One region of the Cupriavidus sp. 01L46 genome, then DNA from elsewhere that is predicted to be linked to it. Evidence: predicted binding sites of a transcription regulator. Region 1 holds the regulator's gene; each other region holds the start of a gene.

Region 1 (12,938 bases):
TCCACCTGATGGCGATAGGGCGTCTCGGAGATCAGCATGCCGGCCATGAAGGCGCCCAGCGCCATCGACAGGCCGAGCCGCTCGGTCAGCGCGGCCATGCCCAGCGTGACCAGCAGCAGGTTGAGCATGAACAGTTCTTGCGAGCGGCGCGCCGCCACGATGTGGAACCAGCGGCTCATGAGACGCTGGCCGACGAAAAAGATCAGGCTCAGGGCCACCACGATCTTCACCGTGGCCAGGCCCAGCGCCATCATCAGGTCGCCCGGATCGCGCGAGAGCGCCGGGATCACGATCAGCAGCGGCACCACGGCCAGGTCCTGGAACAGCAGGATGCTGATGATGTTGCGCCCGTGCTCGCTCTCCAGCTCCAGGCGCTCCGACAGCATCTTGGACACGATGGCGGTGGATGACATGGCCAGCGCGCCGCCCAGCGCCACCGAGGCCTGCCAGGACAGCGGAAACAGCCAGTTGAACGCCCAGCTCGCCGGAATCACGGCCAGGAGCGACAGCACCACCTGCGAGCCGCCCAGGCCGAAGACCTGCCGCTTCATCGCCTTGAGCTTGCCCAGGCTGAACTCCAGGCCGATCGAGAACATCAAAAAGACCACGCCGAACTCGGCCAGGTATTTGGTTTGCGCGGTATCGCTGGCCAGGCCGAGCGCGTGCGGCCCGATCAGGATGCCCACGACCAGGTACCCCAGCATCGGCGGCAACTGCAACATGCGAAACGCGACCACGCCAAACACGGCGGCGGCCAGCAGGACAAGGGTAAGGTCCAGCGGAGAGTGCATCGACAGGGTCAGGGTACGCCGCGCCGGGCACCGGGCCGGCCCGGTGCGGGCGGCCCTGCCGGCGGATTACGGCAAGCGCGATGGCCGCTCCGGCCGCCCGATCCCAGGAACAGCCCAAGCGCCATCGCATTCGTTGGTATACTTCGTCGCCATGATAGCTAATTTCAATGCGGATCGAGCACTTAGGCTCGCTCGCGAAACCCTCCAGATCGAAGCCGACGCCGTCGCTGCCCTCGCAGGCCGCCTGGACGACGGATTTGCGCAGGCTGTGCAACTGACGCTCAATTGCAGCGGGCGCGTCGTCGTGTCCGGCATCGGCAAGTCGGGCCACATCGGCCGCAAGGTCGCGGCCACGCTGGCCTCGACCGGCACGCCCGCGTTTTTCGTGCATCCGGCCGAAGCCAGCCACGGCGACCTGGGCATGGTCACGCGCGACGATGTGCTGATCGCCTTTTCCAATTCCGGAGAGACCGCCGAGTTGCTTTCGATCGTCCCGATCGTCAAGCGCATCGGCGCCAAGCTCATCTCCGTGACTGGCAACCCCGCCTCCACGCTGGCCAAGCTGGCCGACGCGCACCTCAATGCCGGGGTGGAAAAAGAAGCCTGCCCGCTCAACCTGGCGCCGACCGCCAGCACCACCGCCGCACTGGCGATGGGCGACGCGCTCGCGGTGGCGGTGCTGGATGCCCGCGGCTTCGGCGAGGAAGACTTTGCCCGCTCGCATCCGGGCGGCGCGCTCGGGCGCAAGCTGCTGACCCACGTGCGCGACGTCATGCGCAGCGGCAACGCGGTGCCCAAGGTGCGCGAGAGCACGCCGCTGGCACAGGCCCTGATGGAAATCACCCGCAAAGGCATGGCAATGACCGCGGTGGTGGACCCGGACGACCGCCTGATCGGCGTCTTCACCGATGGCGACCTGCGCCGCCTGCTCGAAACCCCGCGTGACTGGAAGACCGTACCCATCAGCGAGGTCATGCACCGCACACCGCATACCGTCGGGCCGGACCAGCTGGCCGTGGAAGCCGTGCAGGTGATGGAGGCGAACCGCATCAACCAGATGCTGGTGGTCGACGCGGAGCGGCGCCTGGTCGGCGCGCTCCACATCCACGACCTGACCCGCGCCAAGGTCATCTGAGGCCAGCCCATGCCCATGCGGGAAATCCTGTCCTCCCTGAGCCGGCTTGCCATGCGAGCCCTGCCCCTGCTGCTGATGGCACTGGTGGCGGGCAGCACCTTCTGGCTGGTGCAGGTCAACTCCCCGAAAGAAGCGGACACCGGGACGGTAGGCAAGAAGCATGAACCGGATTACTACATGATCCGTTTTTCCGCGACCGAGCTTGCCGAGGACGGCAACACCAAGCTGCGCTTCACCGGCGACAAGATGATCCACTTCGAGGACGACCAGACCTACGAAGTGACGCGCCCGGCCATGCGCTCCTACGAAATCGACCGTCCGCCCGTCACCGGCCACTCCGATCGCGGCACAATGAACGCGGAAGGCTCGGTCATCGACCTGTTCGGCAATGCCTTCATCGTGCGTGCCCAGGGCCCCGAGCCTGCCAAGGACCCACAGATGACGGCCGCCTCGGAGTATTTCCAGGTGCTGGTGAACGATGACATCGTCAAGACCGACAAGGCTGTCAAGCTGACCCGCGGCCCGTCGGTGATGACCGCCAACGGCCTGGTCTTCAACAATGTCACTCGCGAAGTACAATTGCTGGGTAACGTACGCGGCACCATCATCACGGGGCCGCCGCCGGCAAGTCCCGCGAAGTAGCCCTGAAGCCGCCCGCGGGCACCAGCCGCCCGCGTCAACCGCCATCACGCCAACATGAATCCATTCCCGACGACTTCGTCCTGTCTGCGCCGCAGCACGGCCGCTTTGCTGACGCTGGCCGCCGTCCTTGGCCTCACGCTGGCCGCGCCCGCCAGCGCCGAAAAGGCCGACCGCGAAAAGCCGCTGGTCCTGGAGGCCGACAATGCCAGCTACGATGACGTCAAGCAGGTCTATGTACTGACCGGCAACGTGGTGCTGACCAAAGGCACCATGGTGCTCAAATCCGACGCGGCCGAAGTCCGTACCGATCCCGAGGGCTACCAGTACGCGGTCGCGACCTCTAAGGGCGGCAAGCAAGCCTATATCCGCCAGAAGCGCGACAACGTCGACGAGTACATCGACGGCTGGGGCGACCGCATCGAATATGACGGCAAGCAGGAGTTGTCCAAGCTGATCGGGCGCGCCCGCATGGCTCGCCTGGCCGGCGCCAAGCTGGTCGACGAGATCCGCGGCGCGGTGATCACCTATGACAGCCGCAACGAGTTCTACACGGCCAGCGGCGGCGCCGAGAACGCGACCGCGGGCAGCCCGTCGGGCCGCGTGCGCGCCGTGCTGTCGCCGCGCCAGGAGCAGCCCGCCAGCGGTGCCGCAGCCAACCCGCTGCCGCTCAAGCCGGCCACGGCTCCCGTCAACCCCTGACCCACGGATTCTGACTTCACCTTCATGACCGCTACCCAAACCGCACCGTCCCAGCCCGCCACCCTGAAGGACAGCAGCACGCTGGTCGTGCGCCACCTGAAGAAGCGCTACGGCTCGCGCACCGTGGTCAAGGACGTGTCGCTCGACGTGAAGAGCGGCGAGGTGGTCGGCTTGCTGGGCCCCAACGGCGCGGGCAAGACCACGTCGTTCTACATGATCGTGGGGCTGGTGGCGCTGGACGAGGGCGATATCGTGCTCGACGACAAGCACATCAGCGGCCTGGCCATCCATGAGCGAGCGCGCATGGGCCTGTCCTACCTGCCGCAGGAAGCCTCGGTGTTCCGCAAGCTCAATGTGCAGGAGAACATCCGCGCGGTGCTGGAGCTGCAGCTCAACGATGGCAAACCCCTGGGCAAGGCCGAGATCGAGCGCCGGCTGGACACCCTGCTGGATGACCTGCAGATTGCCCACCTGCGCGACAACCCGGCGCTATCGCTGTCCGGCGGCGAGCGCCGCCGCGTGGAAATCGCCCGCGCGCTGGCCTCCGCGCCGCGCTTCATCCTGCTCGACGAGCCCTTCGCCGGTGTCGACCCGATCGCGGTAGGCGAAATCCAGCGCATCGTCAGCTTCCTCAAGGCACGCAATATCGGCGTGCTGATCACCGACCACAACGTGCGCGAGACGCTGGGCATCTGCGACCACGCCTACATCATCAGCGAAGGCGCGGTGCTGGCGTCCGGGCAGCCTGAGGACATCATCGCCAACGAGTCGGTGCGCAAGGTCTACCTGGGCGAGAACTTCCGCATGTAAGGGCGCGTGGCGCCTGCCGCGCATCGGCCCCCGGGCGGCTTCGGTGTCGCCTTTTATCCTTCAAACGATCATAGCGACACCAGCGATAGCAATTTCCGTTCCATCAGTACGGAAGTTGAGCATAAAATAGGTCGCATGAAACCGTCGCTACAGCTCCGCCTCTCGCAGCATCTCGCGCTTACGCCGCAACTCCAGCAGTCGATCCGGCTGCTGCAACTGTCCACGCTTGAACTGCAGCAGGAAGTGGAACAGGCGCTGACCGAGAACCCCTTGCTCGAGCGTGAGAACGACTGGCTGGACAGCCCGTTGCGCGTGTCTTCGGACGGCTCGGTGAACCTGCAGAGCGCGCCCGCGCCGGCGCCCGCCGATGGCCAGGGCACCAGCGAGAACCGCCCGGATGGCGCCCCCGAAGCCGACGACAGCTACTCCGACAGCAACGAGGATTACGGCAGCGACTGGAGCCTGGACGACTTCGCCCGCCGCCCGCAAGGCGAAGACGACGAAAAGACCCCGATGCAGCTGCGCGACGCCGAGCCCACGCTGCGTGAACACCTCATGGAACAGCTGGCGCCGCTCAAGATTTCCCTGCGCGACAAGGGGCTGGCTATCTTTCTGGTCGAATCCCTGGACGATGATGGCTACCTGAGCACGACGCTCGAGGAAATCTGCAGCGAGCTGCCGGAGGAGCTCGAGTTCGAGGTCGACGAGATCCAGGCTGTGCTCACGCTGCTGCAGAGCTTCGATCCGCCGGGCGTCGGGGCACGCAACGCCGCCGAGTGCCTGGCGCTGCAATTGCGCAGGCTCAAGCATCCGCAGCGCGAACTGGCGCTGAGCATCGTCACCAACCACCTCGAGCTGCTGGCGGTGCGCGATTACACGCGCCTTAAAAAGGCGCTGCAAGTGGACGAGCCGGAACTCAAGGCCGCCCATGAACTGATCCGCTCGCTCGCGCCCTATCCCGGCCATGCCTACAGCCGGCCAGAAGCGGATTTCGTGGTGCCCGATGTTTTTGTTCGAAAGTTGAGCGGCGGATGGATCGCCCACCTAAACCCGGATGTGATGCCGCGGCTACGCATCAACGACATGTACGCGCAGATTTTGCGCGGTGCAAAAGGCGATGCAGGCGCGGCCGGATTGCAGCAAAAGCTGCAGGAAGCACGCTGGTTGATCAAGAATATCCAGCAAAGGTTCGACACGATATTGCGCGTCGCACAAGCCATTGTCGAACGTCAAAAGAACTTCTTCACCCACGGTGAAATTGCGATGCGCCCCTTGGTTTTGCGGGAGATTGCCGATACACTGGGTTTACACGAGTCCACCATCTCTCGGGTGACTACCAATAAATACATGGCAACGCCGATGGGGACTTTCGAGCTGAAGTATTTTTTCGGCTCTCACGTATCCACAGAAACCGGCGGCGCGGCCTCATCAACGGCAATCCGTGCGTTGATCAAGCAATTGATAGGAGCCGAAGACGCTAGGAACCCCTTGTCCGACAGCCGGATTGCCGAATTGCTCGGCGAGCAAGGCTTTGTGGTAGCACGGCGTACCGTTGCCAAATACCGCGAAGCGCTCAAGATTCCCGCGGTCAATCTCCGTAAGACTTTGTAGCCGAGCTGCATCGCCTGCCTGATGCAGCTCTTTCAGAAGGAGAAACGCTATGAACTTCAAGATCAGTGGACACCACTTGGACATCACGCCCCCTCTGCGTGAGTACGTGGAAACGAAACTGGAGCGTATCGTCAGGCATTTCGATCAAGTCATTGGCGTAAGTGTGCTGCTCTCTGTCGACAATACAAAAGAAAAGGACCGGCGGCAGTACGCGGAAATCAATCTACATCTCAAGGGCAAGGACATCTTTGTCGAAGCGCATCATGAAGACCTGTATGCCGCTATCGACGCACTGGTCGACAAGCTCGACCGGCAGGTGATTCGCCACAAGGATCGCGTGCAGAGCCACGACCGTGAAGCGGTCAAGTATCAGATGGCCGCATCGCAGATGCAGCAATGACCGTGCCTGACGGCCCACATACCGGGCCGTCGGTGTCAGTCCCTTGAAAAATGGAATCAAGCCGCGCCCAGAGCGCGGCTTTTTCATTGCGGCCTACCCAATCGGGGCACACAGGGGATTCCGCAACGCATATGTACCGGTGTATGCTGTGCAATACATAGTTGACTGGCCTAGCCATTCCGGTGCATGCAGCACCGCTTGAGCGCATCGGCCATTGCAATGCACAAAGCGGAAGCGGGCCTGCTCTATAATMGCCAGACGCCCGACACCGGCATGGGGGACAACCGGTGGAAACCTCGGGCCTTGGTTTTTATCCACTTTCCGCCCGGCGGGACGCCTCCTGGCCCCGGGCCTGCTTACTAGAAAACCCTGCGCATTCCACATGAATCGTTTGGCTAAATTGCTGCCACCCGGCAACATCAACCTCGACGTCAGCGTCACCAGCAAGAAGCGCGTGTTCGAACAGGCCGGGCTCCTCTTCGAGAACAACCATGGCGTAGCGCGCGCGACCGTGACCGACAACCTGTTCGCCCGCGAGTCGCTGGGGTCCACCGGCCTAGGCGCGGGGGTTGCAATCCCCCACGGCCGTATCAAGGGACTGAAGCAGCCACTGGCCGCCTTCATGCGCCTGGCCGAGCCGATCCCCTTCGAGTCGCCCGACGGCAAGCCGGTCGCGCTGCTGATCTTCCTGCTGGTGCCCGAACAGGCCACCCAGCAGCATCTGGAAATTCTCTCCGAGATCGCCCAGTTGCTGTCCGACCGCGAGATGCGCGAAGGACTGGCTACCCTGCCCACCCCCGACGACGTGCACCAGTTGCTGACGCAATGGCACCCTTGATCCGGCACTGAAAGCCCGCCCCTGAAAGCACCCGAATGGAACTCACTGGCGTCACCTCGCAGTCGATCTTCGACGACAACGCAGCCGATATCAAACTCTCCTGGGTAGCAGGACTGGAGGGTGCGGACCGCGCCTTCGATGTCGAGTTTGCGCGTGAAGCCACGTCCGCGGCCGATCTCGTCGGCCACTTGAACCTGATCCACCCGAACCGGATCCAGGTGCTGGGCAAGCCCGAAATCACGTATTACCAGCGCCTCGATGACGAGATGCGCAAGCGCCAGATGGGCGAGCTGATCCTGCTGGAGCCGCCGTTCCTGGTGATCGCCGACGGCATGGAGCCGCCGCCCGACCTGGAACTGCGCTGCACGCGCTCGTCCACCCCGCTGTTCACCACGCCGGTGTCTTCGGCCGCGGTGATCGATCACCTGCGCCTCTATCTGTCGCGCATTTCCGCGCCGCGCGTAACCATGCACGGCGTGTTCCTCGACATCCTCGGCATGGGCGTGCTGGTGATGGGCGAATCCGGCCTGGGCAAGAGCGAGCTCGGCCTGGAACTGATCTCGCGCGGACATGGGCTGGTGGCGGACGATGCCGTCGATTTCGTGCGCCTCGGGCCGGACTTCATTGAGGGCCGCTGCCCGCCGCTGCTGCAGAACCTGCTGGAAGTGCGCGGCCTGGGCCTGCTCGACATCAAGACCATCTTTGGCGAGACTGCGGTACGCCGCAAGATGAAGCTCAAGCTGGTGGTGCAGCTGGTACGCCGCAACGATGGCGAATTCGAGCGCCTGCCGCTGGACTCCCAGTATCTCGACGTGCTCGGCCTGCCTATCCACATGGTCAAGATCCAGGTGGCGGCCGGCCGAAATCTCGCCGTGCTGGTCGAGGCCGCCGTGCGCAACACCATCCTGCGCTTGCGCGGCATCGACACGCTGCGCGACTTCATGGACCGCCAGCGCGCCGCGATGCAGGCCGATGTCGCATCGCGGGGCCAGGGCAGGCTACTCTAGGCTTGGCAGGCCCACGTCATGCGACCACGACGGGGCCGTTTTCAATTGCTTACATCCGGCCGCGCTTCAATGGTCAACGCGATTGGGGCATAGGCCGTTTTGTGCAGTAATGGGCATTGGGCCCAGCCCGAGTTGCCGAGCCGACAGGCCAGCAGCCATGAAGTTTTCCACAGCCAGGAGAGCAAGCATGAAAAAATTGATCGCGATGTGCGTGCTGGTAGCCCCGCTTTTTGCCACCGGCGCCTTCGCCCAGAATGCACCGGCCGCGGCACCCGCTGCCGCAGCCGCACCCGCTGCAGCTAACACCCAGCAGGACAAGATGAAGGCTTGCAACACGCAGGCCACCGGCAAGAAGGGCGACGAGCGCAAGGCCTTCATGAGCAATTGCCTGTCCAACAAGCCCGCGGCCGCACCCGCCAAGAACAGCCAGCAGGAAAAGATGAAGACCTGCAACGCCCAGGCCACCGGCAAGAAGGGCGATGAACGCAAAGCCTTCATGAGCGACTGCTTGTCCAAGTAAGCTACCGGCATCATTTGCGGCGCGGACGTGTAAAAATGGCGAACCTTTTCGGTTCGCCATTTTTGCTGGCACGGCGCCGTCATGACGGCGTCATCACCTGATGTTATGCTTGTCGTGCTATGCGCATCATACTTATCACCGGGATCTCCGGCTCCGGCAAATCCGTTGCCTTGAACGTACTGGAAGACGCGGGCTACTACTGCGTCGACAACCTGCCGGCGCAGTTTATCCCGGAGCTGGCCCAGTACCTGGCGGCGCAGGGCTACACCCATCTGGGCGTCGCCACCGATATCCGTAGCCGCGAATCGCTGGACAAGCTGCCCGGCACGCTGCGCGACCTCGCCTCCGAACACCAGGTCCGGGTGGTCTTCCTGACCGCCAATACCGATGCGCTGGTGCAGCGTTATTCCGAGACAAGGCGGCGCCATCCGCTGTCGATGCGCGCAGCCATGGCTAGCCTCTCGGCCAATCCCAAGAACGAGAATCTCGCCGACAGTACCGCCGAGGCCGCACTCAACGACACCTCGCTGATCGAGGCCATCGAGATGGAGCGCGAGCTCCTGAGCCCGCTGGCGGAGGCTGCGCACCGCATCGACACCAGCAATGTGCGCACCAATACATTGCGCGCGTGGATCAAGGAATTCGTGCGCGGCGATGACCTCAAGCTCACATTACTGTTCGAGTCGTTCGGCTTCAAGCACGGCGTGCCCAGTGACGCCGACCTGGTGTTCGACGTGCGCTCGCTGCCCAACCCCTATTACGACCTGGCGCTGCGCCCGCTGACCGGCCGCGACGAGCCCGTGATCGACTTCCTGCAAAGCCAGCCGATGGTGCTGGCCATGGCCGAGGACATACGCGCCTATGTGGAAAAGTGGCTGCCAAGTTTCATCGCTGACAATCGCAGTTACCTGACCGTCGCAATCGGTTGCACTGGCGGGCAGCATCGCTCCGTGTACATCGCGGAAAGACTTGCCAACTATTTTCGTGCCCATGGTAATGTGCTGGTGAGACACCGCGAGCTCGCGCCGGGCGGCTAAACACCGCACCGCCAGGTTTCGCGGTCAGGCTCGGCAATTCTCGCCCGAAACCTTTGCTGGCTCAGCATGTCCTCACCCGCCACACCCGGCTCATCCACTTCATTCTCCGCCTCGCACAGCACCTCGGCGGGGCCTACGCTGGATGGCCTGCCGCTGTTTCCGCTGCATACCGTACTCTTTCCCGATGGGCTGCTGCCACTGCGCGTGTTCGAAGCGCGCTACGTGGACATGGTGCGCACCTGCATGCGCGATCGCTCGCCCTTCGGTGTCTGCCTGATCGCCAGCGGCAATGAGGTCGCCCGCCAGGACGAGCCCACCATGCCCGAGACGATCGGCTGCCTGGCCGACATCATCGACTGCAATATGGAGCAACTGGGCGTGCTGCTGATCAGCGCGCGCGGCCGCCAGCGCTTCCGGCTGCTGGGCCACAGCGTGAGCCCCGACGGCTTGCTGGTCGGCCAGGCGGAATTGCTGCCGCCCGACATCATCGACTGCAAGCTCGAGCTACTGGGCGAATGCCTGGCCGTGCTGCGGCGTATCGTTGCCTCGCTCCATGCCGAGCATCCGGGCGAGCTGCCTTTCAGCGAGCCGTTCCTGTGGGATGACCCCAGCTGGGTGGCCAATCGGCTGTGCGAGTTCTTGCCGGTGCCGCTCAAGGCCAAGCAGATGCTGATGGCGCTGCCGGACGCGGGCATGCGGATCGAGATCGTGCATAAATACATGCACCAGCACCACATCCTCTAAGAGGCCGTTTCAAAATGAAGCGAAGCGGTTCTGGCTAGGCGCGCGGCCGCAGACAGTACAGCTGGATCGGCCAAGGCCGCGCAACGACGCCAGAATCTTTTTGAAATGGCCTCTAAGCAACGTTAAAACAATCCGCCTTGGGCTTGCGCCTCCAGCAGCTTGCGCACCGGCGCGGGCGTGCCTAACGCATCCAGATCGTCCAGTGACAGCCAGCGTAGCGCGGGGCCGTTGGCGGCATCGCGCGCGGTGAGGCCGGTGACGTCGACGCGAATGGCGCGGATCAGCAAGCGGAAGTGGGTGAAGACGTGGGTGAGCTCGCCGACCATATTGGCCGTGCTGGGATTGCCGAATTCGCGGGCGCGTTCCAACGCAGCGTCTTCGGCCAGTTCCGCATCGAAGGGCACGGTATCGACCGGCATTTCGGGCAAGCTCCACAGCCCGCCCCAGATGCCGCTGTCCGGGCGCAGTGCGAGCAGGACCTCGCGGCCGCGGCGGACCAGCAGCATCACGGTGCTGCGCTCGGGAATGGCGGCACGCGGCTTCGGCGTGGGCAGCACGCCGGTCAGCCCGTCGCGGCGCGCCACGCAGTCGCTGGCCAGCGGGCACGACGCGGCGGCGGCAAGGCAGGCTGGCTTGCCGCGCGAACAGACAGTGGCGCCGAGGTCCATCACGCCCTGGGTGTAGGACACCATGTCCTCGGCTTGCGCCGGCCCCTTGGCGGGCAGGACCGCATCGGCAATCTGCCACATGCGGTTCTCCACCGCCTTGACGCCGGGATGGCCATGGATGCCAAAGAACCTCGCAAAGACGCGCTTGACGTTGCCATCCAGGATCGGCGAGCGCACGCCGGCGCTGAACGCCGCCACGGCTGCCGCGGTGGAGCGGCCGATGCCGGGCAGCGTCACCAGCACCTCGGGGTCGGTCGGGAACACACCACCATGCTCGCTCATTACGGCCTTGGCGCAGCGGTGCAGGTTGCGCGCGCGCGAGTAGTAGCCAAGCCCGGCCCACAGCGCCATCACCTCATCCGCGCTGGCCTCGGCCAATGCGGCCACGGTTGGCAGCCGGCCGACGAAACGCTGGAAATACTCGATCACCGCGCTGACCTGAGTCTGCTGCAGCATGATCTCGGACAACCAGATACGGTAAGGGTCGCGGGTGTTCTGCCACGGCAGGTCATGGCGCCCGTGCACGCGCTGCCAGCCCACCACGCGCGCGGCGAAATCGGCAGGAACCACGGCGGGGGAAAGATCGGATGAAACGGCAGGAGAAGCAGCGGGCTTGCGGGGCATCGGGTACGTGACGGGTAAGGCAACACAGCAACAGCGCCGGAGGCGGCGGCGCGTCATGATACCGCTTCGCCGCCACCGGCACTCGCCGCCGGCCACACTTCAGGCCGCGCTTCAGGCCGCGAACGCCTTGAGCTGCCCCTCGTCGGCGTCCGGCTGCAGGATCCGCCTGGAGAAGGACTCGATGCGCCCGCTGCGATCGTCCAGGCCGTTGAGCACTTCCTCGAGCTGCGCGATGCGGCTCTCGAGCGTGTCGGTGGCCTCGTGGATGCGCTCGATCGAATCGACCCGGCGGCGCAACTGTTTCTGGTGCTCGCGCACCTGCGCCTCCAGCGGCGTCATCACCGACTTGAGCCAGATCTCGATATCGCGGTTCAGATCGCGGAAGGTTTCCAGCACGCGGGTGGCGATGGTGGAAAACGCGCTCTGCACCAGCTGCGGGCGCGAGCGCGTGAGCATGTTCATGGCGCCGAAGTGCGTGTGGGCCAACGCCAGCGTCTGCTGCAATTCGTTGACGTAGCGCGCGGTGACGAACTGGATCGGCGCGGGCAGCGTAAAGCCATGCTCGGCATTGAAGCGGCGGTACATGCTGTCGGTGAGCTGGTGGAGCTGGGCGATCTTCTGGTCCGCCTCGCTGACCAGTTCGCCAAGCCGCGCAAACAAGGCGTCCATGTCCTCGCGCATGCCGCGCGAGAAGAAACGCTCCTTCATCTGCTCGCGGCGCTCGCGCATGGTGCGGCGCACGTCGCGCAGCTGCAGGCTCTTGATGATGTCCGCGCTATGGCGCCCGAACACCAGCCGCAGGGCCTGGAACTTGGCGATGCTCTGCTCGAACTCTTCTTTCTCCGACTGCACGCGCATCAGCATGTGCTTGACCATCGCGTGGTTCTTGCCGCGCAGCCCGCGCAGCTCGAACAACTGCTCGACGATGCTGCGGCGGCGGCTTTGCAGCAGTTGCTGCGCGCCGCGCGCCATCTCCTCCACCGAGCGCTGCACCTGGTCAGCGACGATCTCGCGCCGCTGCGGGATCAGCTGGTCAGACAGCACGTGCTCGAATTGCGGCAGGCCGCTGCGCGCCAGCAAGTCGTCATCGTTGGTGACCTTGGCCACCAGGCCCTTCTGCGCCGACACCGGGTAGACGCGCGACTCGTCGATGCCCAGCACATGAGCGCTGGTGGTGACCTGGCGCGTGATCTCGGCCGCGGTCTCGGCCGGCGACTTGAGCGGGTCCCACAGGCCATCGATCTTGTTGAGCACCGCCAGGCATCCCTTGCGGTGGCCTGCGCTCACATGGCTGCGCCAGAGGTCGAGGTCGCTCTTGGTCACGCCCGCGTCGGCCGCCAGCATGAACACCACGACATGCGCGTCCGGGATCAGGCGCAGCGTCAGTTCGGGCTCGGTGCCAATCGCGTTGA
Region 2 (4,390 bases), on a different contig from region 1:
CGGTGCGGGCACGCGACACGTAGCAGGTCACGCCTTCGACCTGCGGATCGTCATAGGCTTCGATCACGACCTTGTCGGAGCCGGTCATGCGGAAATTGGTGCTCACGCTGCCGATTTCCTCGGCATGCACGGCCGGCGCCAGCAGCGCCAACGCCGCCAGAAGACCGCTCAGGGGCCAAAACGGCCCACGGGAAACGCGATGGGAACGCCCGGATTGCATGGCCGTGCCCCCCACCTCAGGACACCGTGCCGGTGATTTCATCGTGCCGTTTTTCCATTTCCTGGCGCAGCTGGCGGCGCAGCTGGGCTGCGGCAAAGCGCTGTCGCTCGACTTCGTCGCGGGGCACCAGCGGCGGCACTTCGGCAGGTGCGCCGCTGTCGTCCACCGCGACCATGGTGAAGTAGCAGCTGTTGGTATGGCGAACCAGCTTGCTGCGGATATTCTCCGTGATCACCTTGATGCCGATTTCCATGGAGCTGCGGCCGGTGAAGTTGACTGCCGCCAGGAACGTCACCAGCTCACCKACGTGGATGGGCTGGCGAAACACCACCTGGTCGACKGACAGCGTGACCACATAGCGCCCGGCATAGCGGCTGGCACAGGCGTAGGCCACCATGTCGAGGTACTTGAGGATGGTGCCGCCGTGCACATTGCCGGAGAAATTGGCCATGTCCGGCGTCATCAGCACGGTCATGGAAAGCTGGTGGGACAGGTCATTCATGATGAAAATCCGGAATCTGGAAGCGGCCGGGCCGACCCGCGGCGCAGGTCGAAAGGCTGGCGCCGACGATCGGCAGTTTAACCCGGAACGATCGTCCTGCCTTACCCCCGAGAACGTCAAAAAGCACCCGGGCACCAATAAAAAAGCGGCCCAACGGGCCGCCTTCTCATTAGCGCCTGGGGCGCGGACTACTTATTTCTTCTTGTTCACAGCGTCCTTGAACCCTTGGCCGGCAGAGAACTTGACCGTCTTGGCGGCCGGAATCTTGATGGTCTCGCCAGTACGCGGATTGCGTCCGGTACGTGCGGCGCGCTTGCCGGAGCTGAAGCTGCCGAAGCCCACCAGCGTTACCGAATCACCCTTGGCAACCGCCTTCTTAATGTTGTCCAGAGCGGCATTCAGCGCGCGCTCTGCTGCAGCATTGCTCAGTTCCGCGTCAGCGGCGATGGCAGATACCAGTTCACCTTTATTCATGGCTGATTTCCCTTGTTGGTCGTCTTGATCGGAGTGTCTGCCACGCGGCAAATTACCGATCGGCGCAGTCTAATCCGCGCTTTACGCATTGGGCAATCCCCAGTGGCACCAATGCAACGAAAAAAGCCGCAAATCCTTGAGTCAAGCGCCTTTGCGGGGAATTTACCCCTCCTTTTCCGTGCTTTCAAATGCGGCCGGCGAGAGTAGTGGTCATTCGAACGCTGGTACGTGATGACAGGCATCGCTTGACAAGCTCAGGCCATCGCTGTGCGCGCCTTGTTGCCGCCGAACCCACCCAGGCGGCTTGGTCGGCAGCATCCCAATGGCTTTGGATGGACGCGCCAGAAAGAACCCATCATGGTGCATATAACCGGTGGGTGCGCGCCCCAAATCGGGGCATTGCCTCATTTTGGCYCAGACGCCGCGTGCCATGCATCCCCGGCGCATGACATTCMGTTTCCGGTGATGGCTTCGCAATCCGTGCGGCACCCACGTCGAGCGCGACAAATCGGTGCAAATTCCACCAACACGGTGRAGATCCCTGTCTCCGATGCCCCAGACTGGTACGCTTTTTGCGTACGTGTGCTCCCATTTTGCGCATTGAGGATTGTATGGACAAATGGAAGAGCGGCACCGATGCCCTGTTCATCTTGCTGGGGGCGATCATGGTGCTCGCCATGCACGCGGGCTTTGCGTTCCTGGAGCTGGGCACGGTGCGCAAGAAGAACCAGGTCAACGCACTGGTCAAGATATTGGTGGATTTTGCGGTTTCCACGATCGCCTATTTCTTTATTGGCTACACCYTGGCCTATGGGGTCGAGTTCTTCACCAGCGCCCATGCACTGGCGGAAAGAAGCGGCTACGAGCTGGTGAAGTTCTTCTTCCTGGCAACGTTTGCCGCCGCCATACCGGCGATTATTTCTGGCGGCATTGCCGAGCGCTCGCGCTTCAATCCGCAACTGGTGGCCACCTTCGTGCTGGTGGGCCTGGTCTATCCCTTCTTCGAGGGCATCGTCTGGAACAACCGCTTTGGCGTGCAGGACTGGATCGCCTCGGTCGCGGGCGCGCCGTTCCACGACTTCGCCGGCTCCGTCGTGGTCCATGCCATGGGCGGCTGGATCGCGCTTCCCGCCATATTGCTGCTGGGCGCGCGCCGCGGCCGCTACCAGAAAGACGGCCGCATCAGCGCGCACCCGCCCTCGAACATCCCGTTCCTGGCGCTGGGCGCATGGGTGCTGGCGGTAGGCTGGTTCGGTTTCAATGTCATGAGCGCGCAAACCGTCGACAAGATCAGCGGGCTGGTGGCCATCAACTCCCTGATGGCCATGGCCGGCGGCACGCTGGCCGCCTGGGCGGCCGGCCGCAACGACCCCGGCTTTGCCTACAACGGCCCGCTGGCCGGGCTGGTGGCGGTCTGCGCCGGATCCGACCTGATGCACCCGTTGGGCGCGCTGGTCACGGGCGCCATCGCCGGTGCGCTGTTCGTCTACCTGTTCACGCTGGCCCAGAACAAGTGGCATATCGATGATGTGCTGGGCGTCTGGCCGCTGCACGGGCTGTGCGGCGCGTGGGGCGGCATTGCCGCCGGCATCTTTGGCAGCCAGGCACTCGGTGGCATTGGCGGCGTTTCGCTCGGCGCGCAGTGCCTCGGCACCCTCCTTGGCATCGTGATCGCCCTGGTGGGTGGCACCGTGGTTTACGGCACGCTCAAGAAAGTCGTGGGCATCCGGCTTGACGCTGAATCGGAATACAACGGCGCGGACCTGTCGCTGCATCGCATCTCCGCCACGCCGGAGCGCGAAACCAACTGGTAAGGCACGGCGCAAAGGGAATTGCGCCCCTGCGCCCCTGCGCCCTTGCGCCCCACCGCCCCTTCTCCTGCGACCCATGGCCGCGAGTGGCGCCCTGCGCCCTTTGCGGCCATTTTGTGCTTGAACTTCCGCTCGCCGCGTAGCAATAATGCGTTGCCCACTTTCGCGCCCCGCCGCCGATGCGCCCGGGCATCCGCTGCATGATGTTCGTTGCCTGTGTACCTGCCGAGCCAGCAAGGGAGAAACGCGATGGATGCCACAACGCTGCAGAAGTATCAGGATGTGGTTGTCGCCTATGCGACGGAAGTCGGGTTCAAGGTTCTCGCCGCCCTCGTCTTCTGGGTGATTGGCCGGTGGCTGATCCATGTCGTGGTACGCATGGTGCAGGGGTCCCTGACCAAGCAAAAGGTCGACCCGACCCTGCTGCGCTATGTCGGCTCCATCGTCACGGTGACCCTGAATGTCGTGCTGATCATCGGGATCCTGGGTTACTTCGGCATCCAGACCACCAGCTTTGCCGCGCTGATCGCGGCGGCCGGCATCGCCATCGGCATGGCGTGGTCGGGGCTGATGTCCAATTTCGCGGCAGGCGCCTTCCTGGTGGTGCTGCGGCCCTTCAAGGTCGGGGATTTCGTCACGGCAGGCGGGACCACCGGCACCGTCAGGGAGATCGGCCTGTTTGCCACCACGCTGGACACGCCCGACAATGTCCTCACCGTGGTCGGCAACAGCAAAATCTTTGCGGACACCATCCAGAACTTCAGCGCCAACCCGTACCGCCGGGTCGAGCTCAAGGCCCAGTTGGCCGGCAGCACGGACGTGGCGGCGGCCGCCACCCTGCTCAAGGCGCGGCTGGCCGCGCTGCCCAACGTTCTGGCCGAGCCGCCGCCGGACGTGGAGATTCTCGAGTTCACCCTGGTGGGTCCGGTGCTTGCGGTACGTCCGCACTGCCATACCGACCATTACTGGCAGGTGTATTTCGATAGCAACCGCGTGATCCGCGAGAGCTTTGGCGAGGCCGGCTTCGCCGCGCCAATGCCAGCCCAACTGGTGGTGCTGCAAAACGCCGCGGCCGCTTAACCGTGTATCGATGGGATGGCGCGGCCAAACTGAGCCAGGCCGCCCCGCTACCGCTGCAGCATCGGCGCCCGGATCATCCGGCGCCGCGCACCGTCGCGCCTGAACGGCCGAAGGCCCGCATCAGCACAGCGCCGCTACCGCAAACGCCCATGACCACCGCCAGCGGCAGCGCGCTGCCGTCCCGCCAGAAGCTGACGGCGGCGCCGGCCAGGGTGCCCAGGGAGAATTGCAGCGTTCCCATCAATGCGGAGGCCGTGCCGGCACGATGGCCCTGCCGGTCCATGGCCAGTGCCGAGGCGTTCG
Region 3 (4,390 bases), on a different contig from region 1:
CGAACGCGCCCCTTTTTTAATTCTTACATGCAGGCGCACGAAGCGCGAAGCATGCATTGCCTGCTTGATACTTAGCGTTTGCCGCCGAGGCCGCCCAGCAGGCCACTCACGAGGCCGGTAACCGGCGCCAGTGCGTTGTTGCCCGAGCCGCTGCCACTGCCACTGCCACTGCCGCTGCCGCTGCTTGCGGCATTGCCGCCGGTGATGCCCGCGACGATGCCGGTAACCGGTGCAAGCGCATTGCCTGCGCCGCCACCCGAGGCACCGCCGGCAGCGCCGGCGACCGTGCTCACCACGCCGCTGACCAAGTTGGTGACAGGCGCGAGCGGGCTGCTTGCGCTACCGCTACCCAGGCCGCCGGTGAGCCCACCGGTCAGGCCGCTGACCAGGCTGGTGACAGGCGCGAGCGGGCCGCTTGCGCTGCCGCCGCCCAGGCCGCCGGTGAGCCCACCGGTCAGGCCGCTGACCAGGCTGGCGACAGGCGCCAGCGGGCCGCTTGCGCTGCCACCAGTCAGTCCACCCGTGAGACCGCCCAGCAGGCTCGTGACCGGCGCCAGCGGGTTGCCGCTACCCGTGCCGCCCGGGTTGTAGGCCACGCCGCCAAGCGCGGCCACCGTGCTGCCCGCGCCGGCGACGATGCCGCCCACGCCCGACACCACCGGCGTGTTGGTCTGCCTGATTGTGTTGCCTGCCGTGGCCAGGCCGCCGCCCAGCGTCGCCAGCAGGTTGTTGACCGGAGCACCCAGGCCGGTTGCCGCGCCCAGCGTCTGCGTGCCGCCGGTGAGTTGCGAGGTGAGCGGCACGATAAGCTTGCTGACGCCGCCGGTGAGCTGCTCCACGGGGCCGGTCGAGAGGGCCGCGCCGAGCTGGGCGCCCGCGCCATTGACCGCGGTGCCGATTTGCGAAACCAGTGAGCCCACCGGCGTGGTGACGGCTGCCAGGGGCGACAGCGGACCGCTGCCCAGGCCGCTGACGAGCGAGCCGGCGTTGGTCACGGCATTGCCCACCTGGCTGACCACGCCGCCGGTGCTTGCCACCGTGGTGCCGAGCGGGTTGGTGGCATTTGGGATGTTGCCCAGGCCGTTTTGCACGCCGTTGCCCAGGGTGCTGACCGCGGCGCCGAGCGAGCCGACCACGCCGCCCAGGCCCTCCTTGGATTGGGTCGAGAGAATCGGCAGGTTGGTGTTCTTGATCTGCGTGCCGAGGTCGCTCACCACGTTGCCGGCCGAGGTTACGACGCCACCCGCTTGATCGACGATCTTGCTGGTCGGCGTCAGCGCGGCTGTGTTGCCACCGTTATTGCCGCCATTGTTGCCGCCGTTATTGCCGCCATTGTTTCCGCCGGAATTGCCACCGTTGCTGCCACCGCCCGTGCCTGCGTTGGTGCCGCTGCCGCTGCCGGTGGTGCCGGTGGTGCCTGCGCTGGTACCGCCGCCATTGCTGCTGCCCGCACCGCTGCCGGTATCCATGGACGTCGTGCCGCCACCGCTTGCGCAACCGCCGAGTGCCAACAGCGAGCCGAGCAGTGCCGTGATGAGGATCTGTTGAGTACGCATGACCTTTTCCCTTTTTTCTTCTCGTCGTGAAATCACGGTGCGCGTGGCGCCTGCCGTGGTGTCACTGCATAGCGCAAAGGGTGTGCCAGTGCGTGCCAGCATGCCGCCGGACCGCGCGCGGACACCCGATAAAGACGTGCCAGGCCTTGCCACGCCTGGGTTTGAAGAGGATGAGACATAGCCGGGAAAGGACCAGACATGAGCGCGCTGTGCGGTGTTTCGGTGTTACGCGTTACGTAACGCCGTGGCGCCCATAGGGAACAACGTGGACTTGTTCCCTGCGCCGCGGTCGCATGCCACCGTGTCGGCAGCGTGTGGGCAGACTGTGCGTGCGCAGTTGCGCATCGGGAACATCGAGGGGGGAACACGTTACGTAGCACGTAACACGCCGCGCGGCATGGGGCCGCCTTGTTGTGCAACGCGACGCGTGGCTGGCCCATGTTCGCCATCCCGCGTCAAACAACGGTTTGCACGGCGGCGCCAGGGTTGATGGACTGCATTGCCGGCTGCGTGCCACGCGGGTGGCACGCAGCTTGCGGTATTGGCTCCCGACAAGCGCGGCGCACAGCGCGGCGCGGAGCAAACGCCCTAGTCGTATTGCGGTATTGCGGTATTGCGTTCCGCGCTCAAGGCTTCGCATGCATCGTCCAAGAGCCAATTCGATTGCAGTTCCAAAGGAGAACCTTCCGCGAGGAAGACCAGGAGATCCCATGAAAGCGCATTTCGCCCCGATGTCATCCATGACCCTCGCCTGTGCCGCCGCACTGTTGCTGCTGGCAGGTTGCTCCTCCGGCGGATCCGGTAGCGGCGTGAGCCCCAGCGCCGTCACGCCAACCACGCCTCCTCCGAACAAACCGGCTGCGACGCCCGACACCACGCCCACCGCCAAGGTCACTGAAGGCGCGGGCAATACGGTGGTGGCAACCGGCAACGCGGTGAGCGATATCGGCAAGCAGATCCAGGCTGCGCAAGTGCCGCTGCTTCCTGACGCCACGCGCAACGCGCTCGGCGGCGTAGTGGTAAACGCGGGTAACACGGTCGGCACGCTAGGCGTGGGTGTGCGCGACGGCCTTGGCAATATGGGTGCAGTCACCGATCCGCTTGGCATCACCGTGTCCAGCACGGGCAACGTGGTGCAGAAAGCCGGCGTCACGGTATCGAGCGCGGGTGATCTCGTGAGCAGCCTCGGTACCGGGCAACTGGCGCCGCTAGGTGCGGTGACTACACCCGTGGGCGGCCTGGTCAATCAGGTTGGCGGCGCGGTGACGATGGCTGGCGGCAAGCTCGGCGAGGCGCTCTCGACCGGTCCCGTGGCGCAAGTCACCGGCAGCGTGAGCAAGGTGATCGTGCCGCTGACCACGCAGCTCACCACCGTTACGCAAACGGTTGGCGGCGCCACCGGCCTTGGCGCGCCGCTGGACAAGCTGCTGGCCACCCTTGGCAACTCCGTGGCCAGCGGCGGCAGCCTGCTGACCAATAGCCAGGCCCCGTTGGTCTCCAGCCTCGGCGGTATCGTGACCGAAGCCGGCAAGACCGTCGCCGGGGCCGGTGTGCTGGTGCACGGCAACGGCACCGGCGGCAATCCGCTCGGCGGGTTGCTCGGCAACCTGCCCCTGGGTGGCATCGCGGGCGGTTCCAGCTCGGGCGCAGGCGCAGCAGGCGCACTGGCACCCGTGACCGGCTTGCTTGGCGGCGTGACGGGTGGCGCTTCCGCAGGCACTGGCACTGCCGGCGCGCTGGGACCTCTGGCCGGTTTGCTGGCACCTGTGACGGGTGTGCTTAGCGGCGCGCGCAACACGGCAGCGGGTGCGGCTTCGACGACATCGACCACGCCGAACGCGCCGGGGCTGACCAATCTGCTCGGCGGCCTGGCTCGTTAATCGTTGATCTGAATACGTCGAATACGTCGAATACGCCGAATACGTCTTTACGGTGCGCAGTCGTCCTTACCCCGCGGCTGCGCATCCTTTTACATGACACCGCGCCACATGGCTCACCCGAACGGGTGTGGTATTTGACGCGAGTAGAACTTTTGCTCTTTAAAAAAACACTGTTTTCAAACGGACGTCAGCCATTATGCTGAGACAACTATAACTCCAAGGGGGGGTATGGTTGAGACATGGCTTTGATCTATAAATTGTTCACCAGCGTTACCGCTCGGTACTAACCTGGCCACAAGAGCGAGGTGGTATCGAAGGGGTAAGCGGACGCTGGGTGATGTATTAAATCAAAATCGGAGTGACATCATGAAAAACGCTTTGACACGCTTTCTTCGGGACGAACAAGGGGCAACTGCAATCGAGTATGGGTTGATTGCAGGTCTCATTGCTCTGGCTCTTATCACCACGGTCACTCAACTAGGCACCGACGTCAGTGCTCTGTTCACTCGCTTGAGCAGCAGGGTCACGGCCATTCTTCCCGCAGCCGGTGGCTAAGTGTTAGCCCTAATTGCCGCGTTATTCTGCGCGGCAATCATCTGGACCGATTTCGCTTATCGCAAAGTACCAAATGCCGTGCTGGTTGCCACGATCGTGGCAATGAGCCTGGCGCTTGCGTTCGGGCCTGCCCCTGAGCCTGGGCTGATTTCGCGGCTGCTCGGTTTTCTGGTGGGCTTGCTGGTCATGTTGCCGGTATATGCACTCGGCCGCATGGGCGCGGGCGACATCAAGTTCTTCGCCGTCACAGGCTTGTTCACTGGCCCCATGGGGCTGGTGACGGTATGGGTGGTCGGCAGCCTGCTGGCGCTTGCGCATGCCTTGCTGGTGCGCATGCAAGCTGGCGCGGTCTGGGCTGTATGGCGAGACCATTTCGCAAGCTTGCTGCAGCGAGGAGGC

Evidence for each region. The regulator sigma-54, encoded in region 1, starts transcription at its own class of promoters, with help from an activator protein. The targets are predictions, from matches to a motif close to TGGCANGNAANCTGCTTT.
Region 2: AC1DS3_RS23325 (ammonium transporter) is a predicted target of sigma-54. The motif match lies at 1,758-1,775, and genes of this name have one in related genera.
Region 3: AC1DS3_RS11690 (collagen-like triple helix repeat-containing protein) is a predicted target of sigma-54. The motif match lies at 2,079-2,096, and genes of this name have one in related genera.

The regions. Positions count from the first base shown of each region.
Region 1 covers NZ_JBFTSF010000045.1:28,926-41,863, reverse strand. The annotation lists gene AC1DS3_RS10815 (monovalent cation:proton antiporter family protein) at 1-791, opposite strand, end outside; gene AC1DS3_RS10810 (KpsF/GutQ family sugar-phosphate isomerase) at 943-1,926, shown strand; gene lptC (LPS export ABC transporter periplasmic protein LptC) at 1,942-2,568, shown strand; gene lptA (lipopolysaccharide transport periplasmic protein LptA) at 2,623-3,267, shown strand; gene lptB (LPS export ABC transporter ATP-binding protein) at 3,292-4,077, shown strand; gene AC1DS3_RS10790 (RNA polymerase factor sigma-54) at 4,213-5,688, shown strand; gene hpf (ribosome hibernation-promoting factor, HPF/YfiA family) at 5,738-6,088, shown strand; gene ptsN (PTS IIA-like nitrogen regulatory protein PtsN) at 6,471-6,926, shown strand; gene hprK (HPr(Ser) kinase/phosphatase) at 6,962-7,933, shown strand; gene AC1DS3_RS10770 (PsiF family protein) at 8,121-8,453, shown strand; gene rapZ (RNase adapter RapZ) at 8,573-9,490, shown strand; gene AC1DS3_RS10760 (LON peptidase substrate-binding domain-containing protein) at 9,557-10,234, shown strand; gene mutY (A/G-specific adenine glycosylase) at 10,357-11,526, opposite strand; gene AC1DS3_RS10750 (dynamin family protein) at 11,638-12,938, opposite strand, start outside.
Region 2 covers NZ_JBFTSF010000146.1:10,768-15,157, reverse strand. The annotation lists gene AC1DS3_RS23340 (CreA family protein) at 1-220, opposite strand, end outside; gene AC1DS3_RS23335 (acyl-CoA thioesterase) at 237-722, opposite strand; gene AC1DS3_RS23330 (HU family DNA-binding protein) at 915-1,196, opposite strand; gene AC1DS3_RS23325 (ammonium transporter) at 1,808-3,010, shown strand; gene AC1DS3_RS23320 (mechanosensitive ion channel family protein) at 3,257-4,087, shown strand; gene AC1DS3_RS23315 (Bcr/CflA family multidrug efflux MFS transporter) at 4,161-4,390, opposite strand, start outside.
Region 3 covers NZ_JBFTSF010000050.1:22,445-26,834, reverse strand. The annotation lists gene AC1DS3_RS11700 (collagen-like triple helix repeat-containing protein) at 72-1,556, opposite strand; gene AC1DS3_RS11695 (hypothetical protein) at 1,555-1,737, shown strand; gene AC1DS3_RS11690 (collagen-like triple helix repeat-containing protein) at 2,267-3,436, shown strand; gene AC1DS3_RS11685 (Flp family type IVb pilin) at 3,803-3,991, shown strand; gene AC1DS3_RS11680 (prepilin peptidase) at 3,992-4,390, shown strand, end outside.